DNA from 3 places in the Labrys sp. E2SS-1L genome. Region 3 is predicted to be linked to each of the others. Evidence: predicted binding sites of a transcription regulator. Region 3 holds the regulator's gene; each other region holds the start of a gene.

Region 1 (10,072 bases), on a different replicon from region 3:
CGCTTGCCGGCGTGGGCGTGGCGCAACTGCCCACCATGGCCGTCTGGCGGCACGTTGCTGCGGGACAGCTCGTCCATGTCCTGCCGGACTGGCGACCCAATGCCGGCATCGTTCATGCGGTTTTTCCCTCACGGCGAGGCTTGCTGCCGTCGGTTCGTGCGCTGCTCGATTTCCTTGCTGCCGAATGTGCGGCGGCGCGAAAGCAGGCTGCCATGTAGGGCGCAGACGACACTTCTGCGAGCACACGGCGCTTCGTGCGCTGCCGCCGGCGTGCCTGCCCGAGACGCAGCGCGAATTCGGCGGGAGAGGGGCCATTTTGCGGAAAAGACTCGTTTCAGGAAATCTGGACGAGGTTATGATCTCAAGGCATGCGCCGCCCGCGGGCGGCGCATGCCTTTTCTTGCGAATATCGAATCTAGACAAAAGGGGAGGGATCACGATGACCACGGAACTGGATGGCGGCATCACGCGGCACGGCGAGGGCTATGAGCAGGTCGAATGGAACATCCTTGGCCAGCGCTATTTCCCGAAGGCCGATTGCGGGTCGACTTTCGCTTTCGAGGCGAATTCCGAACCCGGTCAGTTCGTGCCGGTCCACATCCATCCGACGCAGGATGAATTCATCTTTCTGCTGGAGGGGCAGCTGGAGCTGAAACTCGACGGAACCTGGCAGACCGCCAAACCCGGCGACCTGGTGCGCATGCCGCGCGGCATCCCGCATGGTTATTTCAACAAGTCGGACAAGCCGGCTCGGGCGCTGTTCTGGGTGTCGCCCGCCGGCAGGCTGCGCGACCTGTTCGAGACCTTGCACAACATGTCCGATGTCGAAGCCGTCCTACGCGCCTCGGCCGAGCATGACGTCGATTTCCTGCCGCCGGAAGCCAATGACTGAGACGAGGTCGTTCCGGGCGGTGAGATCGGGGGAGGCGAGTCCCGCTGCCGGATGACGGGCCTGAAAGCGAGAGTAAGATGCGATATCGGGTGGTCGACTGGACCTGGGCTTACGACAACGCAGCCAACATCCCCGGGAGCCAGGCGTGGCCGCAGGCCTGGGTGGACCCTGCCCGGCTGGCACGCGATGCGCTCGTCGCCGAGGATCGTGCAAGGCTGGATCTCGCCTATGGCGACGATCCGCGCCAGCGTTTCGATCTGTTCTATCCGAAGGGAGGCCTTGCGGGCCTGGTCGTCCTTGTTCATGGCGGATTTTGGATGGCGCTCGACAAGAGCTTCTGGTCGCATCTCGTGCAGGGGGCGCTGGCGCATGGCCATGCGGTGGCGATACCCAGCTACCCGCTCGCTCCGGAGGTACGCATCGCCGATATCACGAAGTCGATCGGCCAGGCCATCGTGGCGGCCGCGGGCATCGTGCCGGGGCCGATCCGGCTGATCGGCCATTCTGCCGGCGGCCAGCTGGTGACGCGCATGATCAGCCAGACGACGCCGCTCCCCGGCGAACTCCACGGCCGGATCGTGGGAACGCTTTCCGTTTCAGGCCTGCACGACCTTCGGCCGCTGATGCATATAGCCCGCAATGGGACGCTGAAGATCGACATGAACGAAGCAAAAAGCGAGAGCCCGGCTCTGCTCGAGCCATTGCCCGGCAGCAAGCTGATCTGCTGGGCAGGTGCCCGGGAGACCTCCGAGTTCCTGCGGCAGAATGCGTTGCTCGGCAATATCTGGCGAGGCCTCGGCATCGAGACCGATGTCGTCGAGGAGCCCGATCGCCACCATTTCAATATCCTGGATGGGCTTGTCGATCCCGACCATGCCTTGACGCGCGCTTTGTTCTCCATGTGATACCCGATCGCAGAAAGACGGACCTGTCATCCCCGGCGAGCACGTCACAAGCTTTGCTTGTGACTGGGAGGGAAGGGGATCCAGGAGTGACGAGCGACGTTCTCGGCCCCTGGATTCCCTTCCCACCGCCTGCGGCGGCGCCGGGAATGACAGCGCCCCCTTTGCAGGCACAGGTCAAACATTGTCCGGACTGGTATAAGATGCTTGGCGCGTCGGGTCAGGGTTGCGTTCCTGATTCAGGCCGGAGGCCGCTCGCCGCCTTGCCTTCGGACCTTCGCACCCTGATCTCGATCCGGCGCCGTTCCTTGACGTCGCCCCTCACGGATCCGTCGGTCACCTTGTCCCCCGGCAGGATCATCTGGCCTCCGGAGAGAGGCAGGACCGTCACGCCCTTGAGACGAGGGTCATTCTCCAGGACCCTGGCGACGGACACGGCCCGGGCCATGCCCAGGCCTGCATTGTCCGCCGGAGTGAGGCTGTCGATCTGCACCTTGCCCGCCAGGGCAGGGATGAGCTTGCCATCCAGGTTGGAAGCACGGTTGTTGACGGCCTGTTCGTCGGTGTGGCCGATCACCTCGACGACATCGACATCATATTCGGCGACGATCTTCGCCACGCGCTCGACGACGTTCGTCTTGAGCTTCCTGTCGAAATCCGCTGTGAGGTCGGCCCGGCCGATGGCGAAATTATAGCCACTGGCTTCGCTCAGATTGATGATGGGTGGCCAGTCGTGCTCGCCGCGCCCCTCTCGCTCGGCCTGCTGTGTCTTGGCACCCTTGACGATGAGGTCGGCCACCCCGGAGACCGTCAGATTCCCAAGCTCGATGGTCGTCATCCGGCTTTTCGCTTCGGCGATCTGGCGCCATGCCGTTGCCAGATCGGCTCCCGAGACATCGGCGGTCAGCGTGGGCAGGATGTCCTTGAGTTTCGCGGCATATTGTTTGAGCTGGTCGGGATCGACGCCGTTCTCCCGCAGTTTGTCGACGAGGCCGCGTGCTTCGACCAGTTTGCGCCAGCTATCATCGAGCTGCTGGGGAATTGCTCCGGTACGTTTGAACTCGTCCAGGAGTGCAGCGAGATCCTTCGAGGTCTGCTGTTCCTTTGCGAGCGCCGCTTCGGCCTGCTTCAGGCGGGCGGCAAGAAGATTGGCGCGTTCCTGCTCCCGGCTGAACATGACCGTCAGGGCGATCAGCAGGCAGAAAACCAGCAGCAGCATGATCTCGGCCATGGTCAAACCGAGGACGATGCCTCGCCGATAGGCCGCCCCATCGGAGCCGATGGAGGTCGCTCTACGCATCAGCCGCCGCCGATCTGCGCAAGAGGCGCCTGATATATCGCAGCGGCCTGCTCTGCTTGGCGGCGGCAGCCTCTTCCATCTGCCGTGTCAGGCCGGCGATCGCCTCCGCCAGATTGTCGATGCGGGCATTGCGCTTGGCTTCCGTATCGAGAAGCTGGGTCGGTGCCATCGGCGAATTGTGCTCGATGAAAGTTGCGAGGCTCTTGCTCAGCTGGGAGACGGCCTGCGTCAGTTCCCCGACCGAAGGCTGGAGCTTTTCTTCGATGACGTTGGCGGGTACCTGCAGGCTCTTGAGGTGGTCCGATACCGCCTCCAATGTCGCCGTGAGCCTGTCCGTCCCTTCGGACAGTTTGGCAGTTTCCGCGGCAAACTTCGTATTGGCCGCCTCGACGCTCTCGAATGCCGATTTGGCAAAGGCCTTCAGGATCGTGGTGCTGGCATCGGCACTGGCCTCGATCGGCCCGGCGGCCTTCCGGGTCAGATCCTCGAAGTCGCCGAGAGCCCTGCTGGTCGCATCCCGCACGCCCTCGCGGGCTTCCCCAAATCCCTCGATGATCATCTGCTGGGAGGAACGGCGGAAATTCGCGATTTCGACCACGATGGTATCCAGCTCCCGGCGAACCCGCCGGGTGGCTTCCGACAGTTCCAGGCGCGAGGCCAGCTCGACCTCGTAGGGATCCTGCCGCATCTGCCCGAACAGCACGCGAAGGGCGACACCGGCGATGGTCGAGGCAATTGCGACGCCGAAATTGCGGACGATTTCCTCTACTGCCCCCTCGGCCTGAAACTGATAGAGCGAGACGCCCAGGCTCGTGAGGGTGAACAGGAAGCCCATATAGTAGATGTTGTCGCCTGCCTGGTCCAAGCGCAGGCGGAAGCGCCGCAGCACGACGATGACGAGCGCGTAGACCACCATCACCGCAACCGGCACTGATGTCACCAGGAAGGCCGGATAGTGCATCAGCTTGGCGGCGATGATGTAGGCGCTGCCCGCCAGGACGAACAGGCTGAAGAGGCTGGCACTGATGGCGCTGTCGGTCGTCGACCAGGCCTTGTCCTGGACCATCGTCAGTTCACTCCCTGCAGGCGATCGGCGCTGTCGAACCTGCCGTTATTGTCGGCGATCCATTCTTGCCAGAACCGGATATGGGCAACGCTGTCGATCGGCGGCTTCTGGCGCTGCACATATTTGATGCCTATTTCGGCACCGTGAAGATCGGTCCTGAATTGCTTGTAGGCGACCGACTTCTTGAAACGGGCGAAGGAGAGGTCGCCGCGATACTGGCTGTAATCCCGTCCGTTCTCGATCATGTCGGAGACGATGACCAGCTTCTTGGCAACGTTGTCCGACCTGGCTCCCGTGAATCGCTCGACGGCAATCGCCTGGATGGTCGCCATGATCGGAGAATTGTCGGAGGGAACACCGGCCAGATCCGCCGCCAAGGCTCGTTCGAGCGGTTGCTTGAACCCCTGCGTCCATTTCCGCCTGGCAAGCTCCTTGTTGCCGGTGAGGGCGTCCACGCTCGAACCGTCACCCGGATTGCAGGCCCGGAACTTCACGGCACCGCCCGATGCGTTGGGTTCGAGGACGCGCAGTTCGAACAGGCCGTATTCGGGCGTGGCCTCGGCCAGATCGGTGAGCTCCGTCGCCAATTGCTGACGGCCGATCGGCGGCAGGGCATCGGAGGCATCGAGCAGGACGATAGTCATGGATGTCGGGCCATCGACGGGGCACAGCTCCGCATCGAGTTTCGGCGGAACCTTGGCCGTCAGCTTGAGATAGGCAAAGCCGATCGCCACCGCCGCGGCCGCCAGCAGCAGGAGGCCGCCCAGGATGTATTGCGGCAAACCGCTTCCACCGCGCGAGCGCCTACGCCTGTTTCGAGCCATCACCCATCCCCGGCTCGGGAACCACGTCGTCGAGCTGCTGATATTCGTCCATGGTGGTCTGGTAGGCGGTGTGGATCTCCTTCACCTCGGCCGTCAGCATCGCCTGGATCTGTTCGATGCGGGATCGCAGGTCGCGCAGGCTCCATTCGCCCTCGGTGCTGGCCTCCACGCTGACCTTTGCAAGCGAGAAGGGGCTTGCGAAACGGGCCGGAGGCGGCGTCTTGCGAGCCTTGGCATTCGCCTCGCGATAGAAACCGATCAGCGTGTTGGCCGCTCGTTCCAGATGGTCCTGATGCTGGCTGAAGAGCTTCAGCATGCGCGCGCGATTGGCGATGATGGCCTCGTACTCGCCCCGCCGCAGGGACAGGTCGCTGCTGATATCCTGCATCCTGTCTTGATATTCGTCGCGAACGTCCTTCAGGTTTTCATCGAGTTCCGCCCTGCGGTCGCGATAGGCGTCCCTGGCCGCTTCGAGGCGGTGCTGGACTTCGGCATAGCCGGGATAGGCATCCGAGAAGGTCAGGCTGTCGATCAGGGCGACCAAGGAGAACATCAGGCCAAGCCCGAAGAACAGCCAGGAATTGAGGTCGCGGAGCTGGAAGGGGGTGGTGGCCATGACCTGCATCACCCGCTCGCCGCCTCCCTCCAGGAACTGGGCAGAGACGTCGCGATAATGGGCCAAGGCGAGATTGAGGCCGAGGGCAAAGGCCACGTAGAAGCAGAAGGCCAGCACCCCCAGGCCTTTGCGAAACACGCTGTTGTGGGCGATCTGCTTGACGCCGAAATGGCCGATGATGAAGGTACCGAAAATGTTGAGGGCGGCAAAGGAGATGGCCTCGGTCACGCCACCGAGTAGGCCCTGTTCGCTGCCCTTGGCCAGGAAGTTGCCATTCGCGAACGCTTCCACCACGAACATCACGATGAGGAGGGCGACTTTCAGGAAGGTCGCTGCCCCGCCATGAACACGGGCGGTGCGGTCGATCTTGTGCTTGCGCCGGAAGGCCTGCTGCTCGGCGTCGAGGTCGCGCAGGTTGCGACGCAGCGCATAAAGGTCGTCGCGTCCCGCGCGTGCTTCCAGCTTGAAATCGCCGACGGCTGCCGGGGCGGTATGCTGGATCTGCGTGAACCTGTCCTCGAAATCGAGAGCCGCCAGGCGTTCGGCATAAGTGCGCAACTCATCCTCGATGGTGGCATGGGCGGCCTTCTTTGCGGCCTCGATGCGCTCGATGATCTGGGTCTCGACCGAGTCCATCGTCTCGGATGACGTCGCAGGCTCCTCGTTGCCGCCGCGTTCTCTTCCCCGGCCGGCAAGATTGAGCTCGGCAGCGAGCCGGTCCGTGTCGATATCCGCAAAGGTCTCGATCGAGGGACGCTTGTCGTGAGAAGGCTTCGTGATCCCCTGCAACAGGCGGGCGAGGGCAGTGCTCTTCAAGATGCAATATCCAGAAACTCAAACGAAATAATCGGTCGCGATTTTAGCCGACGGCGTAGTTATATAGGCAGTGCTGCGGCTATCATAGCGGTGGTTTTGCCGCCGGGGCCTGGGATTGTGTCTGTTGAGCCATGGGCGTGCGTACTGCCATGGCGCCTATGGCCTTCTGTGACAGGAAGGACTGGCTGTACCGTCCTGAAAGTGGCGCCCTGATGCTTGCCGTCGCGACGATGGCGAATGAACACGCGCCCGCTGCAATGGATACGAGACCACCAGCGAGCTTTCGCTTGGTGCGGCACCGAGCGTTTCGGCGATCGCTGGCTTACCGCTCGGGGGCTGGAGCTGCCAGCCGCTTCCAGGGCCTTGACTTTGCCTGCGTTGTCTAGAACAAATAAGGAACATTGTGATGCGGGATTCCGGGTCATGGAAACCCTTGCCACCATTCTCCACGCCGACCTCGACGCCTTCTATGCCTCGGTCGAGCAACTCCTCGACCCCAATCTGCGCGGAAGGCCGATCGCCGTCGGCGGCGGGGTGGTGCTGGCGGCGAGTTACGAGGCCAAGGCTTTCGGGGTGCATAGCGGCATGTCGGGCCGCAAGGCGAGGGAGCTGTGTCCGCAACTCCTTTTCGTTGGTGGGCATTTCGACGACTATCAGCGTCTTGGCGATGCGGCGATCGCCATCCTGGGTGACTTCACGCCGCTGGTAGAGCGTATCTCGATCGATGAGGCTTTCGCCGATGTCGCCGGCTGCACCCATCTCTTCGGGACGCCGGCCGATATCGCGGCAACCATTCGAGAGCGTGTGCGGAGCGAGTTGGGTCTACCGATCTCCATCGGTGTCGCGCGGACAAAGCACCTGGCCAAGATCGCTTCCCAGGTCGCAAAGCCGGACGGCCTCGTCGTCGTCGATCCGGCTCACGAGCTCGACTTTCTTCATGACCTCCCGGTCGGCCTGATGTGGGGTGTCGGGCCGGTGACCGAGGCCAGGCTCAAGGAGCGTGGCATTCTTACCATCGGCCAACTCGCCAATACGCCCGGCCACTCGATCGAGCGGCTTCTGGGGCGCGCGGCTGGCGAAAAGCTCCGGTCACTCGCCTGGAACCGGGATCCCCGCCGAATCCGCACGCAGCACAGAGCCCGATCCGCCGGCGCGCAATCCGCGCTGGGGCGGCAACCCGCCATCGAAGGCGTGTTCGTGCCGGCCGTGCTTCAGCTTGCCGATCGCGTCGCCTCGCGCCTTCGCGCCAAGGCCTTGGCCGGCTGGACCGTGACCGTGCGCGTCCGGTTTGCCGACATGCGTGCCGTCACGCGGTCGGCAACGCTGGAGGCGCCGGTCGCAGCGACGATTGTGCTGGCGGAGATTGCCACCAGGCTGGTGCGCATCGCGCTTGCCGATCACCCGCGAGAGACTGTCATCACGCTGGTTGCGGTTTGCGTTTCCCATTTGCACAAGGAGCGGGAGATCCAGCTCGATCTTCCGCTCGGCCTTCCCGACGAGAAGTGGCGGCCCGGCGCCTGTCAGGGAACTGCGCGCCAGTCGGCCGATCGCGCCATGGATCTCATCCGCCAACGCTTCGGGCGCGATGCGGTGGGCTATGCGACGGCGGCGCTGGATCGAAGGCGGTCCGTTCCGGACGCCTTCAGAGAGCTTGCGCAGAAAGATCTGGATGAATCATGAAAGCTGAGCGCCGTACCCGGTAGAGGCGGTTGCAGGACGTGCAGGCCTTTACGGAGAGCGTTCGCTCTCGCTTTGCACCGTATCCCCCTTGAATTCGACCTTCGCGCCCGGCTTGACCATGGTGGCGAGGTCCTCGGCGTCCCAGTTGGTCAGGCGGATGCAGCCATGCGAGAAGGTCGTGCCGATCTTACCGGGGTCGGGCGTGCCGTGGATGCCATAGCTTTCGATGGAAAGATCGATCCAGACCGATCCCACCGGATTGTTCGGCCCGGCGGCAATGGTGAAGGGACGCTTGGTCTTGATCCCTTTGAAGGCGAATTTCGGATCGTAGTAATAGGTGGGATTGTGCACCACGTGCCTGACCTCCGCCAAGCCGCTCGGGGCCGGCTTCTCCTCGCTGCCGATCGAGGCGGGGTAAACCGCAAGGACGTTGCTTGAAGGATCGAGTACACGTATCTGGCGGGAGGCCTTGTCGACCTCGATGCTGGCAGCAACAGGAGGTTGCGCGCTGCGGCCGACATAAGGCACCGTCAGGCTTGTACCTATTTTTTTGAAACGGGCACCGGGGTTGAGCATCGTCAGCAATTGTTGGCTGACGTGGAAACGCTCCGCCAATTGCTCCCGCAGGTTGCGATAGCCGAGCCGTTTGAGACGAGCCATCCTTTCCATGCGCGTGGGAATTCGCCGGGTGAAGCGGCTGCGCACGTCCTTGCGGGTCACCTCATAGGTCGTCAGCACGGGGGCGACGGAGGTCGCCGCGAGCTTGTCCCAGGTTTCCCTGGTGAGCTTGCCGTCGGATGCCAGGCCGTTCGTCGCCTGGAAGGCCGCGACGGCCTTGGTGAAGTTGTCCGAAAGGCGGCCGTCGATGAGACCGGGCGAAAAGCGGGCGCGATCGAGAAGGATCTGCGCCTTGATCAGCATCGGATCGACATCCTTCGGCTCGCCCTCGCTGAATTGCGCCCGATCGACTCCATCGAGGTCGAGCTTGGCGGCCTGCGTGGCACCGCAGACGAGTGCACATGTGAGGGCGAGAAGCAGCCTGAACATGGACCTCACTCCAGGACCGGGACGAAGTACCTGTTCCTAGGACGCGGTACGGCTGATCTGGTTCCCGCCTCGCGACCATCCCCAGCCTGCGCCTTGCGTGCCGCCCGCCATCGGGCGCACTCGCGATTGACCCGCCTTTGCTTCATGCCCGGTGCAGTCAGGCTCCTTCACCCGCGAGCATGCCGTCAGGAGCCGAGCCGATGAGCGATGTATTCCTTCAAGGGGGCGATGGCATCCAGGGCATGGGCCAGGCTGCCATAGGGGGCATCGCGGGACGGTGCGGGCAAGGCATGAGGCGCCGTCGATACGGCGCCCGGTTCCGTCCCATGCCGGCAAGCCTGCAATTGCCCGACCGTCGCGAACCGGAAGCCTCGCATCTTGAGGGTGTGGATGATGTCCGGCACGGCCTCGATGGTGCTGGCATGGATATCATGCATCAGGATCACGGCTCCCGCCGGGGCTCCGGCGCCGATCAGCCTGGTCAGAGACGCTGTGTCGTCGAGCCAGTCGAAGGAATCGAAGTCCCAAAGTGCCATTCGGCGCCAGAGGCCGGCACCACGCAAGGCCGCCTTGATGCGAGCATCGATCTTGCCCCAGGGCGGGCGAAAGACATCCGGCCTCTGGCCGGTTTCTTCCATGACCGCCTCATCCGTCAGTTCCACTTCGGCGATGGCTTCGCCATCTGTCAGTTCGGTGAGTGCCCGATGGTCGAAAGTATGATTGCCAATCTCATGGCCTTCGAGAAATTCACGCCGTACCAGGCCGGGCGAATAAGCCAGCCTTTTGCCGACCACGAAGAAGGTGGCATGGACCTTTTCCCGGGCCAGAATATCGAGAAGGAGAGGGGTCAGCGTCATGTCCGGCCCGTCATCGAACGTCAACGCCACGCAGGGCGTGGGGCTTTGCCGTGCTTCATGCCTTTGTTGGCC
Region 2 (10,072 bases), 1.4 Mb from region 3:
GCGGCGAAGGAACTCGACATCGACTACAAGTTCTCCGAGAAGGTCCAGGCGGCCGATTTCGGCCGTGTCATGCGTGAATATGCCCAGGGCGGCTATGAGCTGGTGATGGGCGATGCCTTCGCGGCCGAGCGCGAATCCCGCCGTACCGCCAAGCAGTTCCCCAAGACCGCCTTCCTGTTCGGTTCCGGCGCCGGCCCGGCCGAGCCCAATTTCGGCGTGTTCGACAACTGGATCCACGAACCGGCCTATCTGTCGGGCCTGATCGCCGGCAAGATGACCAAGTCCAACACCGTCGGCGCCGTGGCCGCCATGGGCATTCCCGAGGTCAACCGCCTGGTGAACGCCTTCTTCGCCGGCGCCAAGGAAGCCAATCCACAGGTGAAGAAGAAGATCACCTTCATCGGCTCCTTCTTCGATCCGCCCAAGGCCAAGGAAGCTGCAATCGCCCAGATCGACGGCGGCGTCGACGTCATCTATGCCGAACGCTTCGGCGTGATCGACGCGGCCAAGGAAAAGAAGATCTACGCTATCTCCAACATGTCCGACCAGTCAGACCAGGGACCGGACACCGTGATCACCGGCCCGGTCTGGGACATGTACCCGACCGTGCAGCAGGCCATCAAGATGGTGCGGGCCGGCGTGTTCACCGCGCAGGATTACGGCGACTTCTCGCGCATGGCCAAGGGCGGCTCCTCGCTCGCGCCCTATCACAAGTTCGACAAGCTGCTGCCGGCCGAGGTGAAGGAACTGGTGGAGAAAAAGAAGGCGGAAATCCTCGCCGGCACCTTCCGCGTCGACGTCGACGAGAACACCCCCGTCTCGGACTGAGCATAATTTACCCTCCCCTGGAGGGGGAGGGTCGACGCGCAGCGTCGGGGTGGGGTGGCCAGCGCCCCTCAACGACGGTGTCGACATTGATGGTTTGGAAGAAAATTATTGCCGGCCATCACCCCACCCCGGACTTCGTCCGACCCTCCCCCTCCAGGGGAGGGTAGATCCAGGCCGATCTTTGCCCATGCCTCCTTCCCCTCCCCTCGTCGAGATGCGCGGCATCTCCAAGCGCTTCGGCGCCGTGCAGGCCAATGCGGACGTCGATCTCCTGGTGCGCCCGGGCGAGATCGTCGGCCTGCTCGGCGAGAACGGGGCCGGCAAGACCACGCTGATGAACATCCTGTTCGGCGCCTATGCGGCGGATGAGGGCGAGATCCTGATCGACGGGCAGGCAAGGCGCATCCAGAATTCTGCCGACGCGCTCAGCGCCGGCATCGGCATGGTGCACCAGCACTTTCATCTCGCGCCCCGCCTGAGCGTACTCGAAAACCTGCTGGTCGGCCTGCCGGGACGGGGCGGGCGGCTCGACCGGGTGGGCGCCCTCGCCCGCCTCGGCGAGATTGCCGCCAAGTTCAATCTTCGCCTCGATCCAGACAGGCCGGTGTCCTCGCTTGCTGTCGGCGAGCAGCAGCGCCTGGAGGTGATCAAGGCCCTGTTTCGCGGCGCCAGACTCCTCATCCTCGACGAACCCACCGCCGTCCTCGCTCCTGAGGAAGCGGAAGGGCTGTTCAAGGCGCTGCGGGCGATGACGGCCGAGGGCCTCGGCATCATCTTCATCTCGCACAAGCTCACCGAGGTGCGCGCCATCACCGATCGCTGCGTGGTGCTGCGCCATGGCCGCGTCGTCGGCTCGATCGCCGAACCCGCCAGGACTTCCTCGTCCGAGATGGCGCGGCTGATGTGCGGCCAGGAAATCGTGCCGCCGCAACGTCCCGCCTCCGAGCCCGGCGCCGTCGTCCTGTCGCTCGATGATGTCTCGACCGACCGGCATGGCGGCATGCGGCTTGCCGGCGTCTCGCTTTCCGTGCGCGAGGGCGAGATCCTCGGCATCGCCGGCGTGACCGGCAATGGCCAGCGCGCCCTGGCGGATGTGATCGCCGGCATGCTCGCTCCCTCGGCCGGCACGCTGAAGATCGCCGGCGCCAAGGTCGTACCCTATGGCCCGCGCCGCGTGCAGGAGATGGGGCTCGGCCGCATCCCCGAGGACCGCATGACCCAGGGCATGGTCACCGCCCTGCCGCTTGCCGACTCGATGGTGCTGCCGCGCGTCGGCACCGCCGCCTTCTCGGCGCGCGGCCTGCTCAAGCCTGGCGCCATCCAGGCCTTCGCCGAGGAACAGATCCGGGCCTTCGACATACGCTGCCCCGGGCCAATGGCGCGGGCCGGCTCGCTGTCCGGCGGCAACATGCAGAAGGCCCTGCTGGCGCGAGAACTCGCCTTCGATCCGAAGGTGCTGATCGTGGCCCAGCCCACGCGCGGCCTCGACGTCGGTGCCGCCCGCTTCGTGCATGAGCGCTTTCTGGATCTGCGTGCCCGCCGGCGCGGCCTGATCGTGATCAGCGAGGATCTGGAGGAGCTGCTCACCCTCTCAGACCGCATCGCCGTGCTCTATGAAGGGCGCGTCGCCGGCATCCTGCCCGCCGGCGAAGCCACGATCGAAAAACTCGGCCTCTTGATGACGGGAGCCCACTGATGCTCAGGCTGGAACCCCGCCAATCCACGCCCGTTTGGCTGAATCTCGCTCTGCCCGTGCTGGCGATCGCGATTGCGCTCGTCCTGTGCAGCGGCCTGATCATGCTCGCGGGCGCCAATGTCTTCGAGGCCTATGGCCTGATGCTGAAGGGTGCTTTCGGCGATTTCTACGCCTTCACCGAAACGCTGGTGAAGGCCGCACCGATGATCTTCACCGGCCTCGCCGTCGCCGTCGCCTTCCGCACCAAGTTCTGGAACATCGGTGCCGAGGGCCAGTTGATGGCCGGCGCGGTGGCGAGCTGTTTCGTCGGCAGCTTTCCGATGCCCAGTGCCCTCGCCTATGTCGCCATGGCGCTCGCCGGCGCGCTGGCCGGCGGCGTCGCCGCGCTGATACCGGCCCTCCTCCGAGTGAAACTCAAGGTCGACGACGTCGTCTCCTCGCTTCTCCTCAATTCGGTGATCCTGCTCGGTGTGCTCGCTTTGATCGAAGGGCCCTGGAAGGATTCGCTCTCGGGCTATCCGATCTCGCCCCCGATTGAGGACAGCGCCAATTTCCCGGTGTTCTTCGAGGGCACACGGCTGCATCTGGGCGTGCTGGCGGCCCTAATCGCGGCGCCGGCCGTCTGGTTCCTGATCACGCGCACCACGCTGGGCTTTGCCATCCGCGTCACCGGCGAGAATGCCGAGGCGGCGGCCTATGGCGGCATCAAGGTCAATGCCATCCTGGTCGCCACCGCCTTGCTTTCGGGTGGGCTGGCGGGCCTTGCCGGCGTCGGCGAGGTGGGCGGCGTGCATTTCCAGGTGATGGGGGACCTGTCGCCGGGCTATGGCTATAGCGGCATCGTGATCGCCATGCTGGCGCGCCTCAATCCGCTCGGCGTGGTGCCGGCGGCCCTGTTCTTCGCGGCGGCGATGACCGGCGCTGAAGCGATGTCGCGCGCCACCGGCGTGCCGGTCTTCCTGGCCGACGTCATCCAGGGCACTTCGCTGCTGACCATGCTGGTCGCGCTGCTGTTCACCTCCTATCGCCTGCGCTATCAGAGGGCCGCAGCATGAACCTGGTCCTCGAACAGATCTTCCAGGTCGGTTTTTTCGCGGCGACCCTGCGCATCGCTACCCCGCTGATCTTCGCCACGCTCGGCGAGCTGATCTCGGAGCGATCAGGCGTACTCAATCTCGGCATCGAGGGCATCATGCTGCTCTCGGCCATGACCGGCTTCACCGCCGCCTACTTCACCGGTAGCCCCTGGCTCGGCGTCCTCGCCGCCATCGCGACCGGCGCCCTGCTCGGGGCGCTGCATGCCGTGCTGACGGTGGCGCTCGGCCTCAGCCAACATGTCTCGGGTATCGGCATCACCCTGTTCGCCTCTGGGCTCGCCTATTTCTTCTATCGCCTGGTGTTCGGCCAGCAGGCCTCGCCGCCGACCATCGCCGCCTTCCAGCCTGTGCCGATCCCCGGCCTTGCCGAGATACCGATCCTGGGGCCGATCCTGTTCCAGCAATACGCCCTGGTCTATCTCGCGCTGATCGGCGTCATCCTGACCGCCTTCCTGATCTATCGCACGCCCTGGGGCCTCGGCCTGCGCATGGTCGGCGAAAATCCGCGTGCCGCCGATTCCGCCGGCATCAGCGTCACCGCACGCCGCTTCGAGGCCGTCATCCTCGGCGGCGCCCTGATGGGCCTTGGTGGCGCCTTCCTCACCATGGCCCAGTTCAACGCCTTCACCTTCGGCGTGATCTCGGGGCGCGGCTGGATCTGCATTGCCCTGGTGGTGTTCGGGCGCTGGGATCCCCTGCGCGCCACCGGTGCCGCCCTGCTCTTTGCCTGCGTCGACGCGCTGCAACTGCGCCTGCAGGCGGTGGGCCTGGGGCATATCCCCTACCAGATCTTCCTGATGCTGCCCTTCCTGCTCACCATCGTCGCCATGGCGATGATGTCGCGCAACGCGGTGGCGCCGGCTGCCCTGCTCAAGCCCTTCCGCAAGGAGGAGCGCTGAGAACAACAAGGATTTATCGGAAGGCTTGTGGGCGGTAGAAACTTTCCTACCTTACAAGGAAGGAGACGCACGATGGCCGATGTCGAAAAAGTGGGCGTTTCTTTGACACCTGAATATGCCGACATAATGCGCTAGGTGGTCGAGGCAGGCGAGTATGCACCGGCTAACGAGGTCATGCGTGAAGCACTGCGCGATTGGAAGTTTCGTCGAACTCAGCGCGAACAAACAATCGAGGAGCTGCGCCGTATTTGGGATGGTGACCAAGCTTTTGCCCGCATGCGAAAGCGCATCGGCACAAAATTCCAAGACCTCGATCATTCCTCGGTGTGAGCGGCTTTTCCCGACAGCGGAATGCAAGCTATGAACGATGACAAGAAAGATATCATCTCGGGGAATTGGACGGGCAGAGGTCTGCCCGCTTCAGATGCGGCCAATGCAACTAAGCGGCCACTTCATTGGGGAGCGGGTATTGGCGCTTTAGTTGGAGTGACCTCCGCACAAGGGCACTGGCTATTGGCGATGGGGATGTTCGGGTTGGTGCTCGCTGTCTGGATGATAGGGAAGCTCAAACGGCGCCCTTCACACAAGCCCTAAGCAGCCATCTTTCCCGACAGTTGTTTTTCGCGAACAGTTTCTGTGTGAGCAAGCTTAGGTTTTGCTGCCGGCCGCAACAAAATGCAGCCGGTCCTGCCTTTCGCCTTGCCTCCGCCTGCGCCTTGCCGCTAGAAGGAGGCCATTCAGAAGGACCCGGTGAAATTCCGGGTGGCTCTTCCGGCCGCCGATCCGCCGGATAACGCAAATGGCGCGACAGCATCATCCAACCCGTTTCAGCGGGTATGGCCGCATGTCCCTTGCGAATTTTCTCATGAACAAATTGTCTGCCTATTCCCGGGAATGGTTTTCCAATCCGCGTGGCGACGTGCTTTCGGGCATCGTCGTCGCCCTTGCCCTGATCCCCGAAGCCATCGGCTTTTCGGTGATCGCGGGCGTCGACCCCAAGGTCGGCCTCTACGCCTCCGTGGTGATCGCCTGCGTGATCGCCTTCACCGGCGGGCGCCCCGCCATGATCTCGGCGGCCACCGCCTCCACCGCCGTGCTGATGACGGGCCTCGTACGCGACCACGGCTTGCAATATCTGTTCGCGGCCACCATCCTGATGGGCGCGTTCCAGATCATCGCCGGCTTCCTCAAGCTCGGCCGGCTGATGCGCTTCGTCTCCCAATCGGTGATGACGGGCTTCGTCAACGCCCTGGCGATCCTGATCTTCCTGGCCCAGCTGCCCGAGCTCGTGCATGTACCGGTGGCAACCTATGGCCTGATCGCCCTCGGCCTCGCCATCATCTATCTGTTTCCCTATGTCACCAGAGCCATTCCGGCACCTCTGGTCGCGATCGCCGTGCTCACTGCCATCGCCTGGGGTTTCGGGCTGGACGTGCGCACGGTGGCCCATCTGGGCGAGCTTCCCTCCACTTTGCCGAGCTTCGGTCTGCCTGAGGTGCCGCTGACGCTGGAAACGCTACGGATCCTGACACCGGTGGCGCTCACTCTGGCGGCCGTGGGCCTGCTCGAATCCCTGCTCACTGCGCAGATCGTCGACGACATGACGGATACGCCGAGCAACAAGAACCGCGAATGCGCCGGCCAGGGTATCGCGAACATGGCCTCGGCCCTGTTCGGCGGCATGGGCGGCTGCGCCATGATCGGCCAGTCGGTGATCAACGTGTCCTCCGGTGCGCGCGGCCGCCTGTCCTCGCTGGTGGCCGGTGGCTTTCTCCTGATCCTGCTGGTGGCGCTGCAGGATCTGCTCGCCATCGTGCCGGTCGCCGCCCTGACGGCGGTGATGATCATGGTCTCGATCAACACCTTCTCCTGGCGCTCGCTCCTGCAATTGCGCAGCAACCCCGTGCCTTCCTCGGTGGTGATGCTGGCAACCGTCGGCACCGTGGTTGTAACGGCCGACCTCGCCAAGGGCGTGCTGGTTGGCGTGCTCCTGTCGGGCGTGTTCTTCGCCGGCAAGGTCTCGCGCCTCAGCCGCGTGCGCTCGACCCTCTCGGCCGACGGCAAGGAGCGCGTCTACCGGGTCGAAGGCCAGATCTTCTTCGCCTCGGCAGGCACCTTCAGCGACGCCGTCGATGTGCAGGAACCCGTCGAGCGGATCGTCATCGACGTCGGGGCGGCGCATTTCTGGGACATCTCGGCGGTCGGCGCACTCGACCGCATCGTCCTCAAGGCGCGCCGCCACGGGCGCGAGGTCGAGGTCGTCGGCCTCAACGAGGCCAGCGCCACCCTGGTGGAACGCTTCGCCGTGCACGACAAGGAAGGCCAGCCCCGCTCCCTGCCCTCGCATTGAAGCGCGCTTCGTAAGGCCTTTGAAATCAGGGGACTCTGCCATCTCGTGATGGAAGAGTCCCTTTACCATGCCGGGCTCTTTCCCGCCCCGATGGAGCGCGATCAAAGACTCTGCTTGAAATGTTCTTGTTTTGTTCTAGTCTGAGCGAAACGGATCATAGCCATGACGATACGCGTTCCCCCTCCTTCTGTCCTCGCCGGCCAACGAGCCGAGAAGCTGGCGGAATTGCGTGCCCTGCTGCCCCGGCTCGACCATGTGCATGCCGATGCCGGCGTGCTGCCTTTTGGCATCGGGGCGATCGACGCGCGCCTGCCGGGTGGCGGCCTCGCCTTGGACGGCCTGCATGAAATTGCGCCGCAAACCATTTTCGACAATGGCTGCGCACTGGGTTTCCTCGCCTCCCGCCTGTCCCTGCGCCAGGCCAAGGGCATGGTCTGGCTGGTGACCTCGCCGCGCGGCCTGGCCGGCCTCGGGCGGCTCTACGGCCACGGCCTCAACGCCCTCGGCCTCGACCCCGCCGGGCTCATCATGGCCGCGGCCGGCGACGAGACCGAGGCCGCCTGGGCCATGGAGGAAATCCTGCGCTCCGGCGCCGCCGCGGCGGTGGCAGCCGTGACGGGCGGCGGCATGGACGCCGCCACCAGCCGACGCCTCCAGCTCGCGGCAGCCTCCGCCCCCTGTCCTCTCTTCCTTCTGCGCCCGCCTTTGGCCGCGCCTTCCCTGGCCGCGATCACCCGCTGGCGCATCGGCGCGGCCGCCGGGCCGCGCGATCGTTTCGGCCTTCTCACCGCCTGGCGCTGGCACGTTCGGCTCGAGCGCAGCCGCAACGGGCAAAGCGGATCCTGGCTCATGGAGTATGACCATGCCTCGCATCGTCTCGATCTATCTGCCACGCTGGCCGATCCAGCGCTTTCTCGTCGCCCAGAGCAACGCGCCAAGGTCGCTTGATACGATCGATGCTCATTACCCCTTCGTCCTGACGGTCGATGCCGCCGGAGGCCCGCGCATTGCCGCCGCCAGCAAGCCGGCCGAGATCGAGGGCCTTGCCGCGGGCGGGCTGGTCGCCGATGCGAGAGCCAAGGTGCCGGGGCTGCAGACCCGCCCGGCCATGCCGGAGGCCGATGCCAGGGCCCTGCACCGGCTCGGCCTATGGGCGATGCGCTATACGCCCTCCGTGGCCCTCTATCGCGAGGCCGACGGGGCCGACGGCCTGTTCCTCGACGTCACCGGCGCCAGCCATCTGGCGGGCGGCGAACAGACGCTTCTTGCCGACATCGTCAAGCGCCTGCGCCATCTTCGCCTCGGTGCGCGCGTGGCGCTGGCCGACACGCCGGGCGCGGCCTGGGCACTCTCCCGCTTCCATGCCCAGAACGGCACTGTCATCGCCGAGGACGGCGATCCCGGCCCGGCCCTTGCCGATCTGCCCCTGGCGGCCCTGCGCCTTGGCGACGTAACAGTCCAGACCCTGCGCCGCCTCGGCTTCACCCGTATCGGCGATCTCATCGGCAAGCCGCGCGCCCCCTTCGCCGCGCGTTTCGATGCGATCCTGCTCAAGCGCCTCGACCAGGCCATGGGGCGGCGTGAGGAAGCCCTCGCCTTGATCGAGCCGCCGCCGCTCTATCATCGCAGCCGCCAGCTCCTCGAGCCGGTGGTGAGCCAGGCGGCCGTGGTGCATGTCGCCGCCCGCCTGATGCAGGACCTGGTTCCCGCCCTCGTCGCGGGCGGGGTGGCAGCACGCGCCTTGCAGTTGCGCCTGTTCCGGGTCGATGGCGAGGTGCGCACCATCCATATCGGCCTTGCCGCCGCCACGCGCGATCCGGCCCATATCGCCAGGCTGGTGGAGCTCGACCTGGAACGGCTGGGCGAGACCATCGATGCCGGCTTCGGCTTCGAGACCATCAGCCTGACCGCCACCGTCACCGAGAAATTCGGCCAGCGTCAGAGCCGCCTGTCCCTCAAGGAAGGACGCCGGGATGCGCCGCCGGCCGATGCCGCCGAACGCCGGGCCGAGTTGATCGACGCCCTCCGCCAGCGCCTCGGCCCCGGCAGCGTACAGCGGCTCCATCCCGTCGCCCGGCACGATCCGGCCTTTGCCGAGGAGGCACGCGATGCCGCCGATCCCGAGCCAACTTGGCCGGCGGCCGATGGCTCGCATCAGCGGCCGCCTCTGTTCCTCGACCAGCCCGAGCCCCTGCAGATTCTTGCGACCAGCCCGGAAGGCCTGCCCGACCATGTCCGTTGGCGTGGCTCGTCCCATCGCATCACCGCACTGCAGGGGCCGGAGCGCATCGCCGGTCCCTGGTGGGAAGCGGCTCCCCCGGCCCTGCCCGACAAGCCGGGCAAGGAGGAATATGGCTGGGGCAAGATGGGGGAGGAATCGCCTGCCCTCCCCGACAGCGAAAGCCCTAAGAGCCAGAAGCGCAACCGCTTCGAGGATGGGGAAGCCACGCGTGAGCGCGCTGTCCTGCTGCCCGCGCCGACCCGTCAGGACTATTACGTCGCCGAGACACAGCACGGCCAGCGCTTCTGGCTCTGCCATGACGGCCGGCAGAACTGGTCCCTGCGAGGGCTGCTGGCATGAGGTATGAAAGAGAGGCCTATAGCGGCCATGCCGTCATTCCCGGCAGGGCGAAAGACCAGGCGCTTCCTGCGGATTTGCCGGCCCCTGCCCCACCTGCCTATGCCGAATTGGCCGTCACCACCAATTTCTCCTTCCTGCGCGGCGCCTCCTTCCCGCAGGACATGGTGCGGCAGGCCCACAGGCTCGGCCTGGCCGGCATCGGCGTCGCCGACCGCAACTCCTTCGCCGGCGTGGTCAGGGCCCTGCGCGAAGCCAGGAAATATCCGTCCCTGCACTATCTGCCCGGCGTGCGCCTCGTCACCGTGGATGGTTTCGAGGCCATCGCCTATCCCACCGACCGCGAGGCCTATGGCCGGCTCTGCCGCCTGCTCAGCGACAACAACAAGCGCATGGTGCGCGCGAAAGGCGAGTGCCAGTTCGGCTTCGAAGCCATTCTCGCCGCCTGCGAGGGGCAGAAGCTGATCGTGTTGCCGCCCGACACGCTCGATCCCCTCTTCGTCGCACGGGCAACCAGACTGGCCGAGGCCGCGCCAGGCTCCATCTATCTCGCCGGCAGCCACCGCCTCAAAGGCGACGAGCCCCGCCGCCTCGGCCTGCTCGCCGAGCTGGGCGAAAGGATCG
Region 3 (10,072 bases):
GGAGTACATCAAGGCCGGCGACATCTTCCAGGTCGTGCTGTCTCAGCGCTTCAGCGCGCCGTTCCAGTTGCCACCCTTCTCGCTCTATCGGGCCTTGCGCCGCATCAACCCGGCTCCCTTCCTGGTCTACCTGCAGCTCGACGGGTTTTCGGTGGTCTGCTCCAGCCCGGAGATTCTGGTCCGGCTGCGTGAGGGCAAGGTGACGGTCCGGCCCATCGCCGGCACGCGCCCACGCGGCAAGACCAAGACCGATGACGATGCGCTGGCCGAATCGCTGCTCAACGATCCCAAGGAGTTGGCCGAACATCTCATGCTGCTCGACCTCGGCCGCAACGATGTCGGCCATGTCTCGGCCGTCGGCAGCGTCACGGTAACCGATCGCTTCTTCATCGAGCGCTACAGCCATGTGATGCACATCGTCTCGAATGTCGAGGGCAGCATCGGCCCGGGCCACGACGCGCTCGATGCGCTGGCAGCGGGCTTTCCGGCCGGTACTGTCTCGGGCGCGCCCAAGGTCCGCGCCATGCAGATCATCGACGAGCTCGAAAGGGACAAGCGCGGCCTCTATGCCGGCGCCATCGGTTATTTCGGTGCGGATGGCCAGATGGATACCTGCATCGTGCTGCGCACGGCCCTGGTCAAGGACGCCACCATGCATGTCCAGTCCGGCGCGGGCATCGTCTATGACAGCGTGCCCGCGAGCGAGCATGCCGAATGCGTCAACAAGGCCAAGGCCCTGTTCCGCGCTGCCGAAGAAGCCGTCCGCTTCGCCGGCCAGCCCGGACGGGGACAGTAAGGCGGGCGGACGACATCCATGGCTAAGTGGCCCGGCGCCCGGCGATCAGCCCTGCTGACCTTCGGGGCCGCCTATGTCGTGCTCTTGGCCGACTTCTATCTCTACCTCTATCCAGGCGGCTTGCAGGCCATCGCCTTGATGCTGGCGATCGCCCTGCCTGCCCTGGGCGCCGCCTATGGCATCTTCTTCTTCCATTGGCTCTTCGAGAGCGAGCGCTCTGCCCCCTATGCCGACTATGGTTTCGGTATCTGGCTGATCTCCTCGCTCGCCTCGCTGATCTACATGGCCGTCTTCGCCGGTCTGGGCGCGCTCCTGCCCTATGGCCTGGAGAGGCTGGAGCTGTTCGGGAACACCGTGCAGATGATCGCCTCGCGCATGACCTTGGCCTCGGACTATTTCGAGCCCGTAGTAGGCCGCAATCTCGCGCTTTTCATCCTGCTGGAGGTGTTCGCCTGCGCCTATGGCAAGAAACATGGCATGCGCCTGCGTCGGCCTTAACTTCCCAGCGTTTCGCACAGCTGAAGCGCTTTGTCGGACGACGCAATGCCTCGAATCGCAAACATGCATCCAAACAAGGAGTTAGAGACGAGGGGTGTTTCTGCCAAAACACGCCTTGCACCGGGGAACCGCTTGACCCGCTGCCTCCTGACGCCTAGTCGTGATGGCTCCAAAGGAGGCTAGAGCCGTGACGACAGACCGTTCCATGACCGTGACGCTGATCGACAATTATGACAGCTTCACCTGGAACCTCTGGCATTATCTCGGCCAGCTGGGTTGCACCGTCACGGTTCATCGCAACGACAAGGTCAGCGCGGACGAGGTGATCGCCGCGGCGCCCGATGCGATCGTGCTCTCGCCCGGCCCCTGCACCCCCACCGAAGCCGGCATCTGCTGCGAGCTGATCGAGAAGGCCAAGGACAAGATCCCGCTCTTCGGCGTCTGCCTCGGCCACCAGGCCATCGGCCAGGTTTTCGGCGGCGACATCGTGCGCCTCGCCATTCCCATGCATGGCAAGATCTCCTCGATCGACCATCGCGGCCGCGGCGTCTTTCGGGGTTTGAACGGCCCGTTCATGGGCACGCGCTATCACTCGCTCGTGGTCAAGCGCGACAGCCTGCCGACCGATCTCGAAGTCACCGCCGAGACGGATGACGGCGTCATCATGGGTCTGCAGCACAAGAGCGCGCCGCTACATGGCGTGCAGTTCCATCCGGAGTCGATCATGTCGGACCATGGCCACCGCATCCTCCAGAACTTCCTGGAGCTGGCGGCGGAATGGAACGCCAAGCATCGGGCCCAGGAAAACCGGAACGAAAGCGAGCATGCGTGATGGACGGTTTCAAGCCCTATATCGGCAAGGCTGCCGCCGGTTCGCTCACGCGCGAAGAAGCGGCTGAAGCCTTCGACCTTCTGCTCTCCGGGCAAGCGACGCCCTCGCAGATCGGTGGCTTCCTGATGGCGCTCAGGGTCCGCGGCGAGACGCCGGACGAGATGGCCGGCGCCGTCAGCGCCATGCGCGCCAAGATGCTGACGGTGGAGGCCCCCGAGGACGCCGTCGACATCGTCGGCACCGGCGGCGACGCCTCCGGCTCCTACAATGTTTCGACGGCCGCTTCCCTGATCGTGGCCGGCGCGGGCGTGAAGGTTGCCAAGCATGGCAATCGCGCCCTCTCCTCCAAATCCGGTGCCGCGGACGTGCTGACTGCGCTCGGCGTCAACATCGAGCTGAAGCCCGAGGGTATCGCCCGCTGCATCACGCTGGCGGGCGTCGGTTTCATGTTCGCGCCAGCCCATCACGGCGCCATGAAGCATGTCGGCCCCACCCGCGTCGAACTCGGCACGCGCACGATCTTCAACCTGCTCGGCCCCCTGTCCAACCCCGCCGGCGTCAAGCGGCAATTGCTCGGTGTCTATGCCCGCCAATGGTTGCAGCCCATGGTCGAGGTGCTCAAGACCCTGGGATCGACGCGCATCATCGCCGTGCATGGCAGCGACGGGCTCGACGAAATCACCACCACCGGCCCCACCGAGATCGTTTCCCTGGAGAACGGCGAGATCAGCCACGGCGTCATCACGCCCGAAGAGGTTGGGCTGCGCGTTGCGACACCCGAGGATCTCAAGGGCGGCGACGCCGCCCACAACGCGTTGGCGTTGCGGGCCGTTCTCGAAGGCGAAAAAACTCCCTATCGGGACATCGCCCTCCTGAATGCCGGCGCTGCCCTGCTCGTGGCGGGACGCGTGCCGAGCCTGGCGGATGGGGTAATCCTCGCCCGCGAATCCGTCGACAAGGGCAAGGCCCTAGCAACGCTCAACCGTTTGGTTGAAATTTCCAACGCGTGAGTGCCATGGCCACCATTCTCCAGAAGATCGAAGCCTATAAGCGCCGCGAGATCGAGGCAGCGAAGGCGGCACGCCCGCTGCCGGAGCTGATCAAGCTGGCGGACCGCGCCAGTCCCGTACGGGGCTTCCAGAGAGCTCTGCAGGCCAAGCTCGACGCCGGCAATACTGCCTTGATTGCCGAGATCAAGAAGGCGAGTCCGTCCAAGGGCCTGATCCGCGCCGATTTCGACCCTCCGGCACTTGCCCGCGCCTATGAAGCCGGCGGAGCAGCCTGTCTTTCCGTGCTGACCGACGAGCCCTCCTTCCAGGGGCGGCCCGAGTTCCTCACCGCGGCACGTGCGGCGGTATCGCTGCCCGCCTTGCGCAAGGACTTCCTCTACGATCCCTACCAGGTGGTGGAAGCAAGAGCCTGGGGTGCCGACTGCATCCTGGTGATCATGGCCAGCGTCACCGACGCCGAAGCCCGTGCGCTGATCGCGGCCGCCAAGGACTGGTCCCTCGACGTGCTGTGCGAGATCCACAATCACGACGAGCTCGAGCGGTCCCTCACGCTCGATGTCGGCATGATCGGCATCAACAATCGCGATCTCAACGACTTTGTCACCCGCCTGGAGACGACCGAGACACTGGCGCCGCTGGTGCCCGGCGATCGTCTCCTGGTCGGCGAAAGCGGCATCTTCACACCCGGCGACGTCCAGCGCCTGCAGAAGGCTGATGTGAACACCTTCCTGGTGGGCGAGAGCCTGATGCGCCAGGCCGACGTCGCCGCCGCCACGCGTGCCCTGCTGTCTGTGGACCAGGCGGCATGAGCCGGCAAAATACGAATCCTAGCCTTACCCATCTCGACGCCTCCGGCGAGGCGAACATGGTCGATGTTTCGCAAAAGGCCGTGACGAGCCGCACCGCAATTGCCGAAGGGCGGGTGGTGATGCAGCGCGAGACGCTCGACCTCGTCTTGTCGGGTGATGCCAAGAAAGGTGATGTTCGCGCCACGGCCCGCATCGCCGGTATCATGGCCGCCAAGAAAACCCATGAACTCATTCCGCTCTGCCACCCGCTGCTCCTCAGCAAGGTCGCCGTCGAGATCGAGCCCGACACCGCTCTGCCCGGTCTGACGGTGCGGGCGACAGCCAAGGTCGCGGGTCAGACCGGCGTGGAGATGGAAGCGCTGACCGCTGTTTCCGTCGCCTGCCTGACCATCTATGACATGGTCAAAGCCGCCGACCGGGGCATGCGCATCGAGGCGATCAGGCTCGTAGAGAAGTCCGGCGGCAAATCCGGCGATTGGCATGCGGAGGAAAATCCATGAGCCTGCTTCCCGTCGCGGACGCGCTGGCCAAGGTGGTTGCCGGCGTCACCCCGCTTCCTGTCGAAACCGTGCCACTGCACGCCACGCGCGGACGCGTGCTTGCTTCCGCCATCACCGCGCTGAGAACCCAGCCCGGTTTCAACGCCTCGGCCATGGACGGCTATGCAGTACGCGTGGATGACGCCAAGCAGGGAGCCAGCCTCGAATTGATCGGCGAGTCTGCCGCCGGGCATGGCTATGCCGGTCGGGTCGGCGAGAACCAGGCCGTGCGCATCTTTACGGGCGCGCCCGTACCTGACGGCGCCGACACCGTGGTGATCCAGGAACAGACCCGGCGCGACGGCAATCGCGTCATCCTGGAGGCCACGGCCAAGCCCGGCCAGCATATCCGGGGCCGCGGACTGGATTTTACCGAAGGCCGTGAGGCCCTGAGGCCTGGAACCGTCATCGGCCCCCGCGATATCGCCCTCGCCGCCGCCATGAACCACCCAGGTCTGCCGGTCCACCGCCGCCCCAAGGTCGCCATCCTCGCCACCGGCGACGAACTGGTATTGCCCGGCCAGGCCATCGGCGAGAACCAGATCGTTGCCTCCAACAACTTCGCCATCCGCGCCCTTGTCGAGGCCGAAGGCGGCGAAGTGCTCGACCTCGGCATCGCCAGCGACGACTTCCCGGCCCTGGAAGCCGCCATCAAGCGAGCTCGCGCCGAAAAGGCCGATGTGCTCGTCACTATCGGCGGTGCCTCCGTCGGCGATCACGATCTGATCCAGACCGCACTGACCCGCGAAGGCATGCGGCTCGGCTTCTGGAAGATTGCCATGCGGCCAGGCAAGCCGCTGCTGCATGGGCGGCTCGGCGTCATGCACATCCTCGGACTGCCGGGCAATCCGGTCTCCTCCGTGGTTTGCGGCGTCCTCTTCCTGGTGCCGCTGCTGCGCGCGTTGCTTGGCCGTTCCGACGCCGGCCCGCCACGCCGCAAGGCCGTCTTTGCCCGCTCCTGGCCGGCCAACGATGTCCGCGAGGATTATATACGGGCCCGCTTCCTGCTTGACGATACGTCAGACATCCTCAAGGTAGAGCCATTGGCACTGCAGGATTCGTCGCTCGTCAGCGTGATGCAACATGCCGACTGCCTGGTGATCCGGCCGCCCTTCGCACCCGAAGCAAAGGCGGGTGAGACCTGCGAGATCATCGATCTCCGTGCGGCCGGCTATTGACCACGTCTTTAACCTGAACTTCATTGTTGCAGAACACAGTAGGAACATGTAGCACTGTTCTTGTTTTGTTTACACCTTCACCGTGATTCGCGGCCGCCACGACGGGATAGCCATGCTGACCAAGAAACAACATGAATTGCTTCGGTTCATTCATGAGCGCCTGAAGGAACAGGGTGTGCCTCCTTCCTTCGATGAGATGAAGGAAGCACTGGACCTCAGGTCCAAGTCCGGCATTCACCGCCTGATCATGGCGCTGGAGGAGCGTGGCTTCATTCGGCGCCTGCCCAACCGCGCCCGTGCGCTGGAAGTGGTGCGCCTGCCCGAATCGGCGGTGCCGAGCGGTGGCGGCCTGTCGCTCGCCTCTTCCCAGCGTGGTTTCCGCCCCAATGTAATCGAGGGCAATCTCGGCAAGGTTCGCCCCGTCAGGCCTGAAATTGACGACGAGGTCGGCCGGCCGGTCCTCGTCCCGGTGATGGGGCGTATCGCCGCCGGCACGCCGGTCTCCGCCATCCAGTCCAAGAGCCACACCATCAGCGTCACGCCGGAAATGTTGTCCTCCGGCGATCATTTCGCCCTGGAAGTGCGCGGCGATTCCATGATCGAAGCCGGTATCTTCGACAATGACACCGTGCTTATCCGCCGCCAGGACCACGCCGATACCGGCGACATCGTCGTGGCACTGATCGACGACGAGGAGGCGACACTCAAGCGCCTGCGCAAGCGCGGAGCCTCCATCGCACTGGAGGCCGCCAATCCGGCCTATGAAACCCGTATCTTCGGGCCCGACCGGGTGCAGATCCAGGGCAAGCTGGTCGGTTTGTTCCGTCGCTATTGAGCGTGGCCGACATCGTGGCTTGCCGGCTATGAACGCGCTTCGCGCGATCGCGAACTGCAGCTTGCGGCGCCGCGATGTCGAAAACCTGCTCGCGGCGAAGCTTCCGCATTCCCTCGTCGATTGCGAGATGGAGGAGTGCGATCTTTCGCGTCTCGATCTCTCTCATTGGGCCTTCGAGCGCTGCAGGCTCAGAAACGCCAAGCTGGTCGGCGCCAGGCTTGCCAATACACTCTGGCGCAACTGCAAAGCGAGCGGCGCCGATTTCCGTGGCACGGACCTGGAGGAAGCGGCGTTCCGCACCGGTGATTACAGCAATACCAGCTTCCGGCGCGCCAAGGCGGCCTCGACGGCTTTTACCGGTTGCAAGCTGACCGGGGCGGACCTCTCCGAAACCTCGGGGCTGGGGCTGGTTTTCGAGGAAGTTCTGCTGATGTCGGCCAAGCTGCCGGCCTTTTCCTTCCGGAAGAGCGTGCTGCGTCGCCTCGACTTCACCCAGGCCGATTTGCGCCAATGTGATTTTCGCGAGGCGATCTTCGAGGAATGCAGTCTGCGTGATGCCAATCTTGTCGATGCTCGCTTCGAGGGTGCCGACTTGCGCGGTGCCGATCTCGGCGGGCTGAAGCTGGCAGACACCCGTTATTTCAAGGGCGCCACGATCTCGAAAGGCCAGGCCGGCCAATTGCTGGCCGAACTGGGCTTGCGGATTGCCTGAGAGAGCCTCCGGAATCGCAGGCTAATCCGCTCGACACCAGGCAACCAGGAGTGCTCGAACCACTATTCGCCCGAGCACCGCCGAAGGTCGTCATGAACCGGGAAGACAGGTCAGTCGACAGCAATCATGACGTCTGAGGCCTTGATGACGGCATAGGCATTCTGGCCGGGCTTGAGATTGAGGTCGTCGACGGCCTCATTGGTGATCGACGCAGTAATGATGGTGCCGTTGACCTCGAGCTGGATGTGGGAGGTCGTCTGCCCCTTCGTCACGCTCTTGATCGTGCCCTTGATCTGGTTGCGGGCGCTGATTTTCATGAAACTTCCCTTGGCGACGCGAAAGACGCGATCATCATCATTCCTGAAGCAATGTCCACCGGCAAATACTGGTGAAATTAGCGTGGCGGTGGCCCCTTCCAGACGGCGGGTACGATCGGGGTAACCGCCTCAAAACGCGCGATCGTTACCCCGAAAATTGCGGGCGGAGGCCCATGGGGCCGCCACCTTCTCGCTCAGACGCGATGCAGCCAACGCTCAGGTGAGGCCGATGATGTCGCTGCTTTGCAAATTGACCGTGCCCTGGATCGCGATCTGAAAATCCGCCTTCTTGTCACCATTTATATCGCCCTGCAGCATGGTCTGCCCACCCTGGAAGATATAACGCAGTTCACCCGACGAGCCGGTGAAATCGCTATTGGCGATCAGGCTGTGGAACTCCTGAAAACTGAGGTCGATTTTGTCCTCGCCTTGGGTGAAGTCCATGATCGTGTCGGTTGCCGCACGGGTCAATCCGCTGTCCTTGACGCCCAGCAGTTTGAAGATGTCGTTGCCGCCCTCCCCCCAAAGGATGTCGGCTCCAACGCCGCCGGCGATAATGTCGTTGCCGTCATTGCCGTGCAGTGTTTCCGCTATCGCTCCGCCGACGATGGTGTCGTTGCCGGCGGTGCCCCACACGATCTCGAAGCCTTTCACATTCTCGCTGCCGCCGGATGTGCCGAAGGTTGCGGTCTGAGCATTCAGGCCGAGAGCCGCCGTGATGCCCAGATTGATATTGAGCGGGTCGGTCGTAGCGGGATCGACAGTGAAGACGTCGATCCCGGTGCTGCCATCCACCTTGTCGGTACCGCCATCGTTCGAGGCAAAATAGACGTCATTGCCCGCACCGAGGCCATAGATGTCGTTGCCGGCCTGATCGTGGACATATTCGACACTGGCACCACCGACAAAGGTATCGTTGCCCGCCCCCAAATAGAAGTCGCCGGTCACCAGACCGGCACCGGACTCGGTGAACTTGTCGTTGCCAGCTCCGGTCTGGACATTGCCGTAGATGGTACCGCTGTTGGTGATGGTATTACCGCCATCGCCACCATAGACACCCCTATAGATCGTCTTGCTGTTGGTGAGGGTGTTGACCCCCTCGCCCAGATCGATGCCGTCGACGCTGCCCGAATTGGTGATCTTGTCGTTGCCGTTGCCAGCCGAGATGAAACCGTAGATCACGCCGGTGTTGGTCGCCGTATCATCTCCCGTACCCAGCCAGACGGCGCCATCGATCTCCTTGCCGTTGGTAAGGCTGTCATTGCCGGCACCGAGGTCCAACGCGCCCTGGAAATACTGTTCGCTTCCAGCATCGTAGCCATAGGCCGTGTCGCCGACGATCAACCCCGTATTGCTTATGACGTCGGCTCCCAAACTTCCAAGTATCGTTCCGTACAACTTTCCTGAGTTCTTGATGGTACTGTTGCCTTGCCAAAGGCCTATCGAAACCTGGACATCCCGCTGAGTATCGTCTGCGAAAGTCAGGAGCTGATCATTGCCGATTACAATGCCCGAGTTCGTAACGACATTCTTGCCTTCGTTGATCAGGATCGAACCATCGATCTCTCCGGTATTGGTGACGGTATTGCCGGCGGTCGGGACTCCCAGGGAATTCAGCGGAGCCCCGCCAAAGAGACCGATGTCGCCTTGAATCAGCTTGCTGTTGGTAATGCTGCCAAGCCCGCCGGACCGAATGGCATAACCGCTATCCGTAGAGATCGTCCCGGCGTTCGTCACCGTCAATGTCGCAGCGCTGTTATTATAGATTCCGAAATCGCCACCAGAAATGGTCGCGCCTGCCAGATTCTTTACGGAGATTTTTGCGTTGGAATAGAGATTGCTGCCTGAATCGCCGACGTAATAGATGGCCCCCGCATCCCCTCGGATAATTCCTGAATTCGCGACATCCAAGGCCGCATTTGTCCCGATGCCGTAGAGGGAACCGTAGATGGAGCCTTCCGTTCCCACATTGACCTTTGTCGTTACAAGGGTGCTCGTGGGCGGCGCGTTCACGGCAAGGCCGTCTCCTTGCAGGCCGCTAACCCCGCCATTGATCGTTACAGTCCAGGGGCCGCCGTCGAGCTGGAGCCCCAGACTGTCGGCGGAAATAATGTAGGAATCCAAATTTACCTTGTAGGTGCTTCCTGCTGCACCCGTCGCGAAAACGCTGTCATGGGTGATACCGGTTGGAAGTACAATGTTGCTCATGGAGAATTCCTGGCCTGCGCTCAGTTAGCGATGGAATACCTGACATCCAAGCCACTTCACCTTATCGGCTTGGCAGTGAGAACGATCGCGAGCATACATGACGTCTGGTATCCATGCGATGGCTTTACTCGATCTCCATGAAAATATTTTCAAGCCAGAGCAATATTCGCCCCAAAAACAAAACACGATTTTTATAATAGAAATTTACGCTGGATATTTAGTCTAATTTATCAAAATTTTTCCTTGAAAAGATTTTCACAATCATATTTAAAACTAAAATTTATTATAAAAATATTATAGAACATTGAAATTCATTGCAAAAACGCCCAAACCCTTAT

What was found. Region 3 encodes LexA, which represses DNA repair genes until DNA is damaged. Its sites were predicted from a motif close to TGTTCNNNNTGTGTTCNG; they were not measured.
Region 1: a site for LexA is predicted at 6,800-6,817, ahead of dinB (DNA polymerase IV). Genes of this name have one in related genera too.
Region 2: a site for LexA is predicted at 6,991-7,008, ahead of ACIGJE_RS12300 (ImuA family protein). Genes of this name have one in related genera too.

The regions. Positions count from the first base shown of each region.
Region 1 covers NZ_CP172713.1:374,287-384,358, forward strand. Annotated here, with positions in the region: gene ACIGJE_RS27525 (LysR substrate-binding domain-containing protein) at 1-218, shown strand, start outside; gene ACIGJE_RS27530 (cupin domain-containing protein) at 440-892, shown strand; gene ACIGJE_RS27535 (alpha/beta hydrolase) at 970-1,797, shown strand; gene ACIGJE_RS27540 (hypothetical protein) at 2,015-3,094, opposite strand; gene ACIGJE_RS27545 (hypothetical protein) at 3,087-4,160, opposite strand; gene ACIGJE_RS27550 (hypothetical protein) at 4,163-4,942, opposite strand; gene ACIGJE_RS27555 (hypothetical protein) at 4,965-6,416, opposite strand; gene dinB (DNA polymerase IV) at 6,840-8,096, shown strand; gene ACIGJE_RS27565 (L,D-transpeptidase family protein) at 8,145-9,143, opposite strand; gene ACIGJE_RS27570 (polysaccharide deacetylase family protein) at 9,329-10,072, opposite strand, start outside.
Region 2 covers NZ_CP172712.1:2,668,338-2,678,409, reverse strand. Annotated here, with positions in the region: gene ACIGJE_RS12330 (BMP family protein) at 1-828, shown strand, start outside; gene ACIGJE_RS12325 (ABC transporter ATP-binding protein) at 1,016-2,524, shown strand; gene ACIGJE_RS12320 (ABC transporter permease) at 2,524-3,579, shown strand; gene ACIGJE_RS12315 (ABC transporter permease) at 3,576-4,520, shown strand; gene ACIGJE_RS12310 (hypothetical protein) at 4,695-4,850, shown strand; sul1 at 5,261-5,316, shown strand; gene ACIGJE_RS12305 (SulP family inorganic anion transporter) at 5,386-6,870, shown strand; gene ACIGJE_RS12300 (ImuA family protein) at 7,033-7,818, shown strand; gene ACIGJE_RS12295 (Y-family DNA polymerase) at 7,733-9,451, shown strand; gene ACIGJE_RS12290 (error-prone DNA polymerase) at 9,448-10,072, shown strand, end outside.
Region 3 covers NZ_CP172712.1:4,102,186-4,112,257, forward strand. Annotated here, with positions in the region: gene trpE (anthranilate synthase component I) at 1-796, shown strand, start outside; gene ACIGJE_RS19215 (hypothetical protein) at 815-1,294, shown strand; gene ACIGJE_RS19220 (anthranilate synthase component II) at 1,500-2,126, shown strand; gene trpD (anthranilate phosphoribosyltransferase) at 2,126-3,136, shown strand; gene trpC (indole-3-glycerol phosphate synthase TrpC) at 3,142-3,945, shown strand; gene moaC (cyclic pyranopterin monophosphate synthase MoaC) at 3,942-4,445, shown strand; gene ACIGJE_RS19240 (molybdopterin molybdotransferase MoeA) at 4,442-5,662, shown strand; gene lexA (transcriptional repressor LexA) at 5,775-6,497, shown strand; gene ACIGJE_RS19250 (pentapeptide repeat-containing protein) at 6,526-7,209, shown strand; gene ACIGJE_RS19255 (TOBE domain-containing protein) at 7,320-7,526, opposite strand; gene ACIGJE_RS19260 (hypothetical protein) at 7,743-9,734, opposite strand.